Regions from separate parts of the Kitasatospora sp. NPDC101157 genome, predicted to be linked through region 2. Evidence: riboswitches for the same ligand, from Rfam matches in the RefSeq annotation. Region 2 holds a riboswitch; each other region holds the start of a gene.
The links. A riboswitch is a leader RNA that binds a small molecule or an ion and turns the genes downstream of it on or off. The one in region 2 is predicted to bind thiamine pyrophosphate.
Positions count from the first base shown of each region.

Region 1: linked by a shared signal. The riboswitch ahead of thiC (phosphomethylpyrimidine synthase ThiC) and the one ahead of thiO (glycine oxidase ThiO) in region 2 are both predicted to bind thiamine pyrophosphate.
Region 3: linked by a shared signal. The riboswitch ahead of ACIRVF_RS16100 (purine-cytosine permease family protein) and the one ahead of thiO (glycine oxidase ThiO) in region 2 are both predicted to bind thiamine pyrophosphate.

Region 1 covers NZ_JBIWPL010000020.1:140,413-144,460, forward strand. The annotation lists gene ACIRVF_RS31245 (LysR family transcriptional regulator) at 1-363, shown strand, start outside; gene thiC (phosphomethylpyrimidine synthase ThiC) at 367-2,175, opposite strand; TPP riboswitch at 2,170-2,304, opposite strand; gene ACIRVF_RS31255 (DUF5326 family protein) at 2,528-2,728, opposite strand; gene tenA (thiaminase II) at 2,909-3,577, opposite strand; gene ACIRVF_RS31265 (cupin domain-containing protein) at 3,596-3,913, opposite strand.
Region 2 covers NZ_JBIWPL010000004.1:33,497-37,544, forward strand. The annotation lists gene thiE (thiamine phosphate synthase) at 1-450, opposite strand, end outside; gene ACIRVF_RS09875 (Rv2175c family DNA-binding protein) at 450-815, opposite strand; gene ACIRVF_RS09880 (NAD(P)/FAD-dependent oxidoreductase) at 849-2,057, opposite strand; TPP riboswitch at 2,161-2,273, shown strand; gene thiO (glycine oxidase ThiO) at 2,277-3,452, shown strand; gene thiS (sulfur carrier protein ThiS) at 3,449-3,688, shown strand; gene ACIRVF_RS09895 (thiazole synthase) at 3,692-4,048, shown strand, end outside.
Region 3 covers NZ_JBIWPL010000006.1:217,423-221,470, forward strand. The annotation lists gene ACIRVF_RS16095 (S1C family serine protease) at 1-1,684, opposite strand, end outside; TPP riboswitch at 1,891-2,039, shown strand; gene ACIRVF_RS16100 (purine-cytosine permease family protein) at 2,110-3,450, shown strand; gene ACIRVF_RS16105 (glycerophosphodiester phosphodiesterase) at 3,563-4,048, shown strand, end outside.

The DNA of each region.
Region 1 (4,048 bases), on a different contig from region 2:
CTGCGGCTCGCAGACCTGGCGGGCGAACCAACGGCCCGTTGGCAGGGCCGACCGGGGCAGGACGGATCGGGGCCCGAAGTGCGCGACTCCGCCCAGCTGATGCAACTCATCGCCATCGGGCGGGCGGTGGCCGTCGTACCCGAGTCGGTCCGCACCCAGCTCCGTAGCGACCTGGCCTGCGTACCGGTACTCGACGCGGCCCCGGTCACTCTGGTGCTCGCGTGGCCGGACCACTCCCGCTCCCCGGCCCTGGCTTCATTCGTCCGAACCGCCGCGTCCATCGCAGCTCGACGCCGCCCCCACAGCGGAGCGCTGCCCCAGGGCGTCCCGTCGCCACCCGGGACAGCGCTCGCCGAACCGTGAGGGTCAGTCCGCCATCGGCAGGTAGACCTTGTTCCCCTGGGCCTTGAACTCCTCGGACATGGCCTTCATGCCCTCGACCGCTTCCTCGTCGTACTCCGGCGAAGCCTTCCCCTGGCCGAACTGCTCGTTGATGCTTTTGCTGATCTTCATCGAGCAGAACTTCGGGCCGCACATCGAGCAGAAGTGGGCCGTCTTGGCGGGTTCGGCGGGGAGGGTCTCGTCGTGGAAGTCGCGGGCGGTCTCCGGGTCGAGGGCCAGGTTGAACTGGTCCTCCCAGCGGAACTCGAAGCGGGCGTCGGAGAGGGCGTCGTCCCAGGCCTGGGCGCCGGGGTGGCCCTTGGCGAGGTCGGCGGCGTGGGCGGCGATCTTGTAGGTGATCACGCCGGTCTTGACGTCGTCCCGGTTGGGCAGGCCCAGGTGCTCCTTGGGCGTGACGTAGCAGAGCATCGCGGTGCCCCACCAGGCGATCATCGCGGCGCCGATGCCCGAGGTGATGTGGTCGTAGCCGGGGGCGACGTCGGTGGTGAGGGGACCGAGGGTGTAGAACGGCGCCTCGTCGCAGATCTCCTTCTGGAGATCCATGTTCTCCTTGATCTTGTTCATCGGGACGTGGCCCGGGCCCTCGATCATCACCTGGACGTCGCGCTCCCGGGCGATCCGGCCGAGCTCGCCGAGGGTCTGCAGTTCGGCGAACTGCGCCTCGTCGTTGGCGTCGGCGATGGAGCCGGGGCGCAGGCCGTCACCGAGCGAGAAGGTGACGTCGTAGGAGGCCAGGATGTCGCAGAGTTCCTCGAAGTTGGTGTAGAGGAAGTTCTCCTGGTGGTGGGCCAGGCACCACGCGGCCATGATGGAGCCGCCGCGCGAGACGATGCCGGTCTTGCGGCGCGCGGTGAGCGGGACGTACCGCAGCAGCACTCCGGCGTGGACGGTCATGTAGTCGACGCCCTGCTCGCACTGCTCGATGACGGTGTCCCGGTAGACCTCCCAGCTCAGCTCCTCGGCCTTGCCGTCGACCTTCTCCAGGGCCTGGTAGAGCGGCACGGTGCCGATCGGCACGGGGGAGTTGCGCAGGATCCACTCGCGGGTGGTGTGGATGTTGCGGCCGGTGGAGAGGTCCATGACGGTGTCGGCGCCCCAGCGGGTGGCCCAGGTCATCTTCTCCACCTCCTCCTCGATCGAGGAGGTGACCGCGGAGTTGCCGATGTTGGCGTTGATCTTCACCAGGAAGTTGGTGCCGATGACGGCCGGTTCCACCTCGGGGTGGTTCACGTTGACCGGGATGACGGCCCGGCCGCGGGCCACCTCCGCGCGCACGAACTCCGGCTCCAGGCCCTCGCGCAGCGCCACGAACTCCATCTCCGGCGTCACCACGCCCCGCTTGGCGTAGGCGAGTTGGGTGACGGCGGCGCCACCGCGGCCGCGCAGCGGGCGGCGCGGACGACCGGGGAAGACGGCGTCCAGGTTGCGCAGGTTGCCCCCGCGCGGCGAGGTGTGCTTGATCCCGTCGTCCTCGGGGCGCGCCTCGCGGCCGTCGTACTCCTCGACGTCGCCGCGCTGGCGGATCCAGGCGTCGCGCAGGGCGGGCAGGCCGCGCCGCACGTCGGGCTCGTAGGCGGGGTCGGTGTACGGGCCGGAGGTGTCGTACAGCGGGACGGTCCGGCCGTTGGTGAGCTGCACCTCGCGGTACGGCACCCGCAGGTCCGGGCGGGATCCGTCGCGGTAGGCCTTGCGCCAGGCCGGGGTGGGATAGCCGGTGCGCTCGCTGCTGGGGGCGCTCCGGGCAGACTGCGGCTGTGCTTCGAACGTGGTCATCTGACCTCTACTCCCTACGCCGGCATTACCCGGTCAGGTTCCTGCGGTCGACGCAGCCGTCGGTCCGTCCGTCGACGTTCCGGTCAGCGCCCTCTCAGCCCGGTGCTCCGAGCTCCCGCGTCGCAGGCGGTGTTGCCTGCACATGACGCCCAACACGGTAGCGAGCCGATCGCCGCAGGTCCAGACGGTCCCCGAACGGAACCGGCCAAGGAACCGAGCGAGGCACCGGCCGCGGCACCGCCCGGGGACCTGCCCCGCGAAGCCGGCCAGGGCGGTGCAAAGGCCGAGGCCCGGCCCCCGCGGACGGGGTGCCGGGCCTCCGGGGGTGCTCCGCGCGGCGCGCGGAGCGGGGTCAGCTCTTGGCGGCCTTCTTCACCAGGATCACCACGGCGGCCGCGATGCCGACGACCACCAGCAGCTTGATCACGATGCTCAGCAGGGCGCCGACCACGCCGAACACGAAGGCGATGACGTTCCAGGCCAGCACCAGGACCAGCACCGGGATGACGATGTTGCGCACCCAGGAGGGCAGCGACTTCCAGAGCTCAGCCATGTCGGTTCCTCTTCTCCCCTCGGGCCGGCTGCCGTCCGGTGCCGCATCCCGCTTGCTTTCGATGCTTCGATCGTACGGGGGCGGGAGCGGCGGAACGAGGGCCAACGGCCCGGAGAGAACCCCGAGATCACCCCTATCCGACCCCCCGGGGCGACCCCCGAGAAACGGCGGGGGCCGGGGTCAGACCGGCCAGCGCTCCCCCCGCCAGGCGGCGTCCCAGAACATCCACTCGTAACGCGAGGTCGTCCTGAAGTGCTCGACCACCCGGCGCCGTTCGGCCGCGGACAGCTGCTCGCCGAGCCGGTCGGTGAGCGTCAGCACCCGGCGCACCACGGACTGGAAGGCCTCGTCGCCGTAGGTGGCGATCCACTTGGCGTACAGCGGGTCGGGGGGGCCCTGGGCGAGCAGCGCCTCGCCGACCCGGGCGTAGATCCAGTAGCAGGGCAGCACCGCGCCGAGCGCCTCGGCGAAGGAGCCGCCGTACACGGTGGCCAGCAGGTAGCTGGTGTAGGCCCGGGTGGTCGGCAGCACCGGTTCGGCGGCGGCCTCCTCGGCGGTGCCGCCGAAGGCGGTGAGGAACTCGGCGTGCATGCCCTGCTCGGCGGCCAGCGCGCCGACCGCGTCGTCGGCGAAGGCCCGGACGTCCTCCTCGCCGGGCGCCTTGGCGGCGCAGACGGCGAGCGCCCGGGCGTAGTCGCGCAGGTAGTGGGAGTCCTGGACGACGAAGTGGCGGAAGGCCTCGCGCGGCAGGGTGCCGTCGGTGAGGCCGCCGATGAAGGGGTGGGCGAGGATCTCGGCGTAGATCGGCTCGATCGACGCCCAGAGCTCGTCGGTGAGGCTACGGGTCATACCGGCGACCCTAAGCGCTCAGTCCTCCGGCGGGGAGAACACCACCAGCACCCGCAGTTCCTCGGTGATGTGGTGGAACCGGTGCGGGGTGCCGGCCGGGACGTACACCACGCTGCCGCGTCCGACGGTCGTGGTCTCGGCGCCGACGGTCAGCTCGGCGCGGCCGCTGATCACCTGGTAGATCTCGTCCTGGTCGTGCGCGGTCTGGGTGTCGGTGTCGCCGGGGGAGAGCGCGTACAGCCCGGCGGACATCCGCGGTTCGCGCAGGAACCGCAGGTACGCGCCGTCGTTGGCCGCCCGCTCCGCGTCCAGTTCGTCCAGCCGGAACACCTTCACCGCTGCCGTCCTCCTCCGCCTGTCGCGTCCTTCGCGTCCTTCGCCTGCGCCGCGTGCACAGCGCCCGTCGCGTCCGTCGCGTCCACCGCGCGGACCGAGGGCATTCAACACCAACTCCTCCGGGGGGAGCTTCCC
Region 2 (4,048 bases):
CGCCGGGCGGCCCGGCTTGGTCGGGGTCGGCCAGACCGGGCCGGTGCAGAAGTAGTCCACGCCCGGCTCGGCGACCGCCGCGTCCACCTCGGACTCGGCGTGGCAGGAGCGTCCGATCAGCACGTCCTCGCCGAGGATCGCCCGGGCGGCCGGCACCGGCAGGTCGTCCTGGCCGAGGTGCAGCACGTCCGGCCGGGCCGCGTGGGCGACGTCGGCACGGTCGTTGACGGACAGCAGCTTGCCGTGACGGCGGCAGGCGTCGGCGAAGACCTCCAGCGCCGCCAGCTCCTGCTTGGCCTCCAGGCCCTTGTCGCGGAGCTGGACGATGTCCACCCCGCCGGCCAGCGCCGTGTCCAGGAACTCGGCCAGGTCGCCCTGCTCGCGCCGGGCGTCGGTGCACAGGTAGAGCCGGGCGTCGGCCAGGCGGGCGCGCAGCGTGTCCGTCGCCATCAGATCAGCATCGCCTGGGCGCGACGCTTGACCTCGGTGCCACGGTTCTCCCGCAGTGCCTGGATCGGGCTGCCGGGCAGCGACGGGTCCTCGGTGAAGAGCCACTCCAGGATCTCCACGTCGTTGTACCCGCAGTCGCGCAGCACGGTCAGGGTGCCGGGCAGGTGCTTGACCAACCCCGGGCCGTCGATGAACGCCGCAGGGATCTGCAGCGACTTGTTCGGCCCCCGCCGGACGGCGATCAGCTCGCCCCTCTTGACCATGTTCCGGACCTCGGTGACCAGCACCCCCCACTGCTCGGAGATGTCGGGGAGGTACATCCACTCGGGGACCAGGGCTTCAATCTTGCTTTCGATCTCGCTCACGCCACCAGACTGCCACCTCGGCGCGGCCCGGCGCTAAGCGGTGGCCCCCCTGAGCGCTGCCTTGAGCGCGACCGACGGGTCCGCCGCCAGGGCCGGGTCCACCGCCGCCCCGCGCTCGATCAGCTTCCGGCCCTGGGTGAGGTCGCGCGGCCGGTCCACCGCGAGCAGCGCGCTGGGCACCCCGTCGCGCAGCCACAGCACCGACCAGGCGGCGTCCCGCGGGCTGCCGCGCCACAGCAGTTCGTCGCCCTCGGCGTGCCGGCCCGCGTACTGGACCATCCGCCCGAACTGCTCGGACCAGAAGTACGGCACCGGGTCGTACGGCGCGTCCGCCCCGAGCACGGCGAGGGCCGCGGCCCCGCCCGACTGCAGCGCGTGGTCCCAGTGCTGGACGGCCAGCCGGGCGCCGGAGCGGGCCGACGGGTAGCTGACGCAGTCCCCGGCCGCGAACACCCCGGGCAGGCCGGTGCGCAGCCGCCCGTCCACCACCACCGCGCCGGCGGCGTCCAGCTCGACGCCCGAGCCGGCCAGCCAGCCGGTCGCGGGGCGGGCGCCGACGCCGACCACCACCTCGTCGGCGGGCAGGTGGGAGCCGTCCGCGAGCAGCACCGCCCCGGGCTCGACGGCGGCCACGCCGACGCCGCAGCGCAGGTCGACCCCGGCCTCGGCGTACCAGGCGGCCATCGCCGCGCCGACCTCGGTCGGCAGCGCACCCGGTACCGGCGCCGGACCGGCCTCGACCACGGTGACCTCGCAGCCGGCCTGCCGCGCGGCGGTGGCCACCTCGGCGCCGATCCAGCCCGCCCCGACCAGCACCAGCCGCAGGCCGGGGCGCAGCAGCGCGCGCAGCGCCAGGGCGTCGTCCAGGGTGTGCAGCAGGTGGGCGCGCTCGGCCCCGGGCAGGACGCGCGGGACGGCGCCGGTGGCGATCACCAGGGAGTCGTACCGGAGGTCGCCGCCGTCGGTGTGCAGCACGCCGGGGGTGAGGCCGGTGGCGCGGCGGCCGGCGAGCAGCTCGATGCCGAGCCCCTCGTAGTCGATGTCCAGGGTGGTGGCGTCGGCCTTGCCGCGCAGCACGTCCTTGGAGAGCGGCGGCCGGTCGTACGGGGCGTGCGGTTCCTCGCCGACCAGGGCGATCCGCCCCCGCCAGCCGCCCTGCCGCAGCTTCAGGGCGCACTGCGCCCCGGCCAGCCCGGCTCCGACGACGACGACCACCTGGTCCGTTCCGCTCAGCTCTGCCACGCCCGTCACTGTACTCACCGGCCGGGCGGGCCCGGGCGGCCGTCCGGCCCTCGTCCGCTCCTCGTACGGCCCTTCGGCCGGGCCGACCCCCGGCGTTAAGGTGGGGGCACCACACGGGAGCCCGGCGAACCGGGCTGAGAGGCGGGCTGGCACGGCCCGCGACCGTCCGAACCTGATCCGGGTCATACCGGCGAAGGGAGAAGAGCAGCTTTGTCACGCTTGCCAACGGACAGCCGCGCCGACGTGCTGGTGATCGGCGGGGGCGTCATCGGCCTCGCCGTCGCCTGGCGCACCGCACAGCGCGGGCCGCGGAACGTGATCGTGGTCGACCCCGGCCACGGCGGGGGCGCGGCCGGGGTCGCGGCCGGGATGCTCGCCCCGGTCACCGAGCTGCAGTACGGCGAGGAGCCGCTGCTGCACCTCGGGATGGCCTCCAACCAGCGGTACGGGACCTTCGCCGCCGAGCTCACCGAGGCCGCCGGCGGCCTGGACACCGGCTACCGCCGCTGCGGCACCATCGCCGTCGCGCTGGACTCCGACGACCGCGAGGAACTGCGCGAACTGCACGCCTTCCACCAGCGGCTGGGCCTGGACTCCAGCTGGCTCACCGGCCGGGAGGCCCGCAAGCTGGAGCCGATGCTCGCCCCCGGTGTGCGCGGCGGCCTGCACGTCGCGGACGACCACCAGGTGGACCCCCGCCGGCTGCTCACCGCCCTCGTCGCCGCCTGCGAGCGGGCCGGCGTCCTGCTGCACCGGGCCGAGGCCGTCGAGCTGCTGGTCGAGAACGGCCGCGCGGTCGGGGCCCGGCTGAGCACCGACGAGACCGTGACCGCCGAGCAGGTCGTCCTGGCCGCCGGGCCGCACAGCCACCGGCTGCCGGGCCTGCCCGAGGGGGCGCTGCCCCCGGTCCGCCCGGTGAAGGGGCAGGTGCTGCGCCTCCAGGTCCCCGACGCCTACCGGCCGTTCCTCTCCCGCAACGTCCGCGCGGTGGTGCGCGGCCAGCACCTCTACCTGGTGCCCCGGGAGAACGGCGAGCTGGTCATCGGCGCGACCACCGAGGAGCAGGGCTACGACACCACCGTCACCGCCGGCGGGGTGTACGAACTCCTGCGCGACGCCCACGAGTTGGTCCCGGGCATCACCGAACTCCCGCTGCGGGAGACGGCGGCCGGGCTGCGCCCCGGCTCGCCGGACAACGCCCCGCTGCTGGGCCCTACCCCGCTGCCCGGACTGGTCGCCGCCACCGGCCACTACCGCAACGGCGTGCTGCTCACCCCGGTGACCGCCGACCTGCTCGCCGACTACCTGACGACCGGCGAAGTCCCCGAGCTGGCAAGGCCGTTCACGCCCACCCGGTTCTCCCCCGACGCCCCCACCACGAAGGCCTCCGCATGACCGAGAGCACCCCGACCGAGAGCACCCCGACCGAGATCGCCCTGACCGTCAACGGCGAGCCCCGCCGGCTGCCCGCCGCCACCACCCTCGCCGAGCTGGTGGCCACCGTCAGCGCCGCCAACACCGGTGTCGCCGCCGCCCTCAACGAGGCCGTGGTGCCGCGCAGTTCGTGGCCCGCGACGCCGCTGAACAGCGGCGACCGGATCGAGATCCTCACCGCTGTCCAGGGAGGCTGAACCATGGCCGACGACCTTCTCACCATCGCCGGGACGACCTTCTCCTCCCGACTGATCATGGGCACCGGCGGCGCGCCGAGCCTGGAGGTCCTGGAGCGCGCCCTGCTCGCCTCCGGCACCGAGCTGACCACCGTGGCCATGCGCCGGGTCGACGCCACCACCCAGGGCTCCGTCCTGGACGTGCTGACGCGCAACGGCATCCGCGTCCTGCCCAACACGGCCGGCTGCTTCACCGCCGGAGAGGCCGTGCTGACCGCCCGGCTGGCCCGCGAGGCGCTCGGCACCGACTGGGTGAAGCTGGAGGTGATCGCCGACGAGCGCACCCTGCTGCCCGACCCGATCGAACTGCTGGACGCCGCC
Region 3 (4,048 bases), on a different contig from region 2:
CGAGCTTGGCGTAGACGGGCTTGCCGGTCTTGATCAGGGTGTCCGCGACCCACTTGGCCTGGTTGATCGGGATGGCGAAGCCCAGGCCGATGCTGCCGGCCCGGCCGTTGGCGGAGGCGTTGGACTGGATCGCCGAGTTGATGCCGATCACCGCGCCGCTGGAGTCGAGCAGCGGGCCGCCGGAGTTGCCGGGGTTGATCGAGGCGTCGGTCTGCAGGGCGTTCATGTACGAGGCCTGCGAGCCGGTCTCGTCGCCGGAGGCGACCGGGCGGTCCTTGGCGCTGACGATGCCGCTGGTGACGGTGGACTCCAGGCCGTACGGCGCACCGATCGCGATCGTGGCGTCGCCGACGTTGACCTTGTCGGAGTCGGCCAGCGCCAGCGGGGCCAGCTTGGCCTTCGGCGGGTTGTCGATCTTGACCACGGCGACGTCGTAGCCCTCGGCGTGGCCCAGCACCGAGGCACTGTAGGAGGTGCCGTCGGCGAACTTGACGGTCAGTTTGCCGCCGTTGAGGGTCGGCGCGACCACGTGGTTGTTGGTGAGGATGTGGCCCTCGGTGTCGAAGACGAAGCCGGTGCCGGTGCCGGACTCCTGGGAACCCTGCGCCTTGATGGTGACGACGCTGGGCAGCGCCTTCTGCGCGATGCTCGCGATGGAGCCGGGGGCGGGCTCGTTCTTCTGGGTGTTGCTGGCCTGGACGGTGGTGCTGCGGTGGTCGTCGGCCGAGGTGCTGCTGTTGCTGTGGCCGGTGGCGACCACGCCGATCGCACCGCCCGCGACACCGGCGACCAGCGCGACCGCGGCGAGCAGGGCCACCAGGCCGCCGCGCTTCTTGCGCGGGCCGCCGGGGCCGGTCGGGCCGCCGGGGTAGTCGGCCGGGTAGCCGAGCGGGCCGTTCGGGCCGCCGGGGTGGCCGGCACCGCCGGAGGCGGCGTCGTGGGCGCCCCAGCCGCCGAGCGGCTGGCCGGCACCGAAGGGGTGGTGGCCGTGCGGGGCGGGCCCGCCGACGGCCGGGGTGCCGTACGGCTCCTGGGCGTTGGCGGCCGGAACGCCGTACGGGTCCTGGGCACCGGAGGCGGGCACGCCGTGGGCCGGGGTCGCGTACGGGTTGGTGCCCGGCGGCACGGCGGGCGCGGCCGGAGCGGCGGCCTGCGCGGCCACGGCCGGAGCTGCCGGGGCGGCCGGGGCGGCCACCGCCGGGGCGGGCGCGACGGGCGGCGCGGGCGGCAGGACCGGCGGCGGGGCGTCGATGTAGCCGGTGACCGGGTCGACCGCCGGCTCCTCGACGGCCGGCGCCGCCGGGGTCTCCGGGGCGGGGACCTTGGTGAAGGCGACGGTGGGCTTGTGGCCGCCCCCGGCCGGAGCCTCGTCCGCCACCGGTGCCTCGGCCGCCGGCTCGGCCGCCGGCGCCGGGACCCGGCTGAACGCCATGGTCGGCTTGTGACCGCTGTCGGGGGCCGCCGGAGCGCCGTCGACCGGAGCACCGCCCGCCGCCTGCGCCTCGTCCGCCGCCGGTGCCTCGGCCGCCGGCTCGGCCGCCGGCGCGGGGACCCGGCTGAACGCCATGGTCGGCTTGTGACCGCCCTGAGCGGTGCTGTCGGAAGCGGCGCCTGCCGCCTCCTGGGCCCCGGCGGGCTGCTCCCCCTGCGGCCCGGTGGGCCCAACCTCGCGCTCGGTGCTCACGGACGACCTCCATAGCTGACAGAACCAAGGACCATAGTTTTTCGCACCGTCGATTCGATTGCCGTAAGGACCCCTCTGAAGAACTCATAAGAATCCTTAGCCGCCGCCGACGGCCGGGGCTCCCCACCCCCGCCGGCATCCCGCGATGCGGACCGCGCACCCGCGGCCTTTGGCGTTCGCACCCGTGCCGGTTAGCCTGTCGCTCCAAACTGACACGCGGGAGCTTGGACCCACCAGGCTGAGAGTGCGCATGTCGACGGTACGCCAGGCGAGCGACAGGCCGACCGTCGAGGGGGCGCTGACCGCCGGAACCTGTCCGGGTAATGCCGGCGTAGGGAGTATCGGCCATGCCGCCTGCTTCGTCATCCTCTTCTTCGGGTGCGCCCGAGTCCAAGGATTTCTCCGCCCTTCCCCCTGTCCCGGCCGTGGCCACCGCACTGCTCGACCACCGGGTCGAGGCGCCGCTGGTGCTGGACACCGAGCCGCCGCGCACCCTGCGTTTCCGGGACCACTTCGCGCTCTGGATGAACCTGGGCGTCAGCCTGATCGGCTTCTCGACCGCGGCGACGGTGCTCGGCGAGAAGGGCAGCGAGCTGTCGCTGGCCGCCGCGGTGACCGCGATCGTGGCCGGTACGGCCGTCGGCACCGCGATGCTCGGCGTGGCCGCCCTGATCGGTGCCCGCACCGGCGCCCCCGCGATGGCCAACCTGCGCGGGCTGTTCGGCACCCGGCTGTCCTACCTGCCGACCGTGCTGAACATCGTCCAGTGCATCGGCTGGGGCGTGTTCGAGCTGCTGACCATCGCGGCGGGTGCGCAGACCGTCGCCCACACCACCGGCTACCGCTGGCTGTTCGTGCTGCTCGCGGGCGCGCTGACCACCGCCCTGACGATCTGGCCGCTGGGCTCGATCGCGGTGCTGCGCCGCTTCGTGGCCGGGGCGGTCGCGGTCGCGATGGTGTACTTCACCGTCCAGCTGGGCCGGCAGGGCGTGCCGGACCCGGGAGCGGGCAACTGGCACGGCTTCCTCGGAGCCACCGACGCGATGATCGCGGTGTCGATCTCCTTCGTCCCGATGGCCGCCGACTACACCCGGCACTCGCGCACCCCGCGCTCGTCGTTCTGGGGCAGCTTCTCCGGCTACACCGTCGCCCAGGTCTGGTGCTACGTGCTCGGCCTGATGGCGCTGCTGCAGTCCGACGGCGACCCGAGCCGGATCTTCGACTCGTTCCTCGGCGTCTGGGCCGGCTGGCTGTTCCTGCTGGTGCTGGTGCTGCGCGAGACCGACCAGTCCTTCGCCAACGTGTACTCGACCGCGATGTCGCTGCAGAACCTGCTGCCGCGGGTGGACCGCCGGGTGCTGAGCGGCGGGATCGGCGTGCTGACCACCGTGCTGGCGCTGCGGATCGACCGGTTCACCGACACCTACAGCAACTTCCTCGGCCTGATCGGCTCGGTGTTCGTGCCGCTGCTGGCGGTGCTGGCGGTGGACTACTTCTTCGGCGCCGGCCGGCACGGCTGGGACCTCTCCGAGCGGGCGCCGTCCCGCTGGCTGATGCTGCTGCCGTGGGTGCTGGGCTTCGCCGTCTACCAGTTCATCGCGCCGACCGCGGTGGCCGGCTGGTGGGTGGACTTCTGGACCTCCGCCCAGGAGGCGCTGCACTTCACCCCGCAGGAGTGGACCTCCGCCTCGCTGTTCGCCTTCCTGGTCCCGGCGCTGGCCACCTGGGCGCTCACCCCGCTCACCCGCCGCACCTCCCGGGCCTGAGACGGCGCCCGACCGCGGCGGCGCACCCCGGCGGACCGCGGAGGCGGAGCCGGCCCCACAGGTTGGGACCGGCTTCGCCTCCGCGACACCTGCGCCCCCTATCGTGGGGCCCGTGACCAGCCCAGACCTGCCCCCGGCGGCGGCGCGCACCGCGCCCTCCGTCCAGGTGATCGCCCACCGCGGTTCCTCCCACGCGCTGCCCGAGCACACCCTCGCGGCCTACCGGCGCGCGCTCGACGAGGGCGCGGACGCCGTCGAGTGCGATGTCCGGGTGACGGCCGACGGCCACCTGGTCTGCGTCCACGACCGCCGGATCCGACGGGTCTCCAACGGCCGCGGCACCGTCTCCGCGATGACCCTCGCCGAGCTGGAGGCGTACGACTTCGGCGCCTGGAAGACCGGGAAGCCCAGCACCGACCCCGAGCTGCGCGGCGTGCTGCGGCTGGAGCGGCTGCTGGAGCTGGTGGTGGACTGCGGCCGCCCGGTGGACCTGGCGATCGAGACCAAGCACCCGGTGCGGTTCCGCGGCCGGGTCGAGGCCGAGCTGCTGCGGATGCTGGAGCAGTACAAGATCGGCGCGGCCCGGGAGGGCGACCGC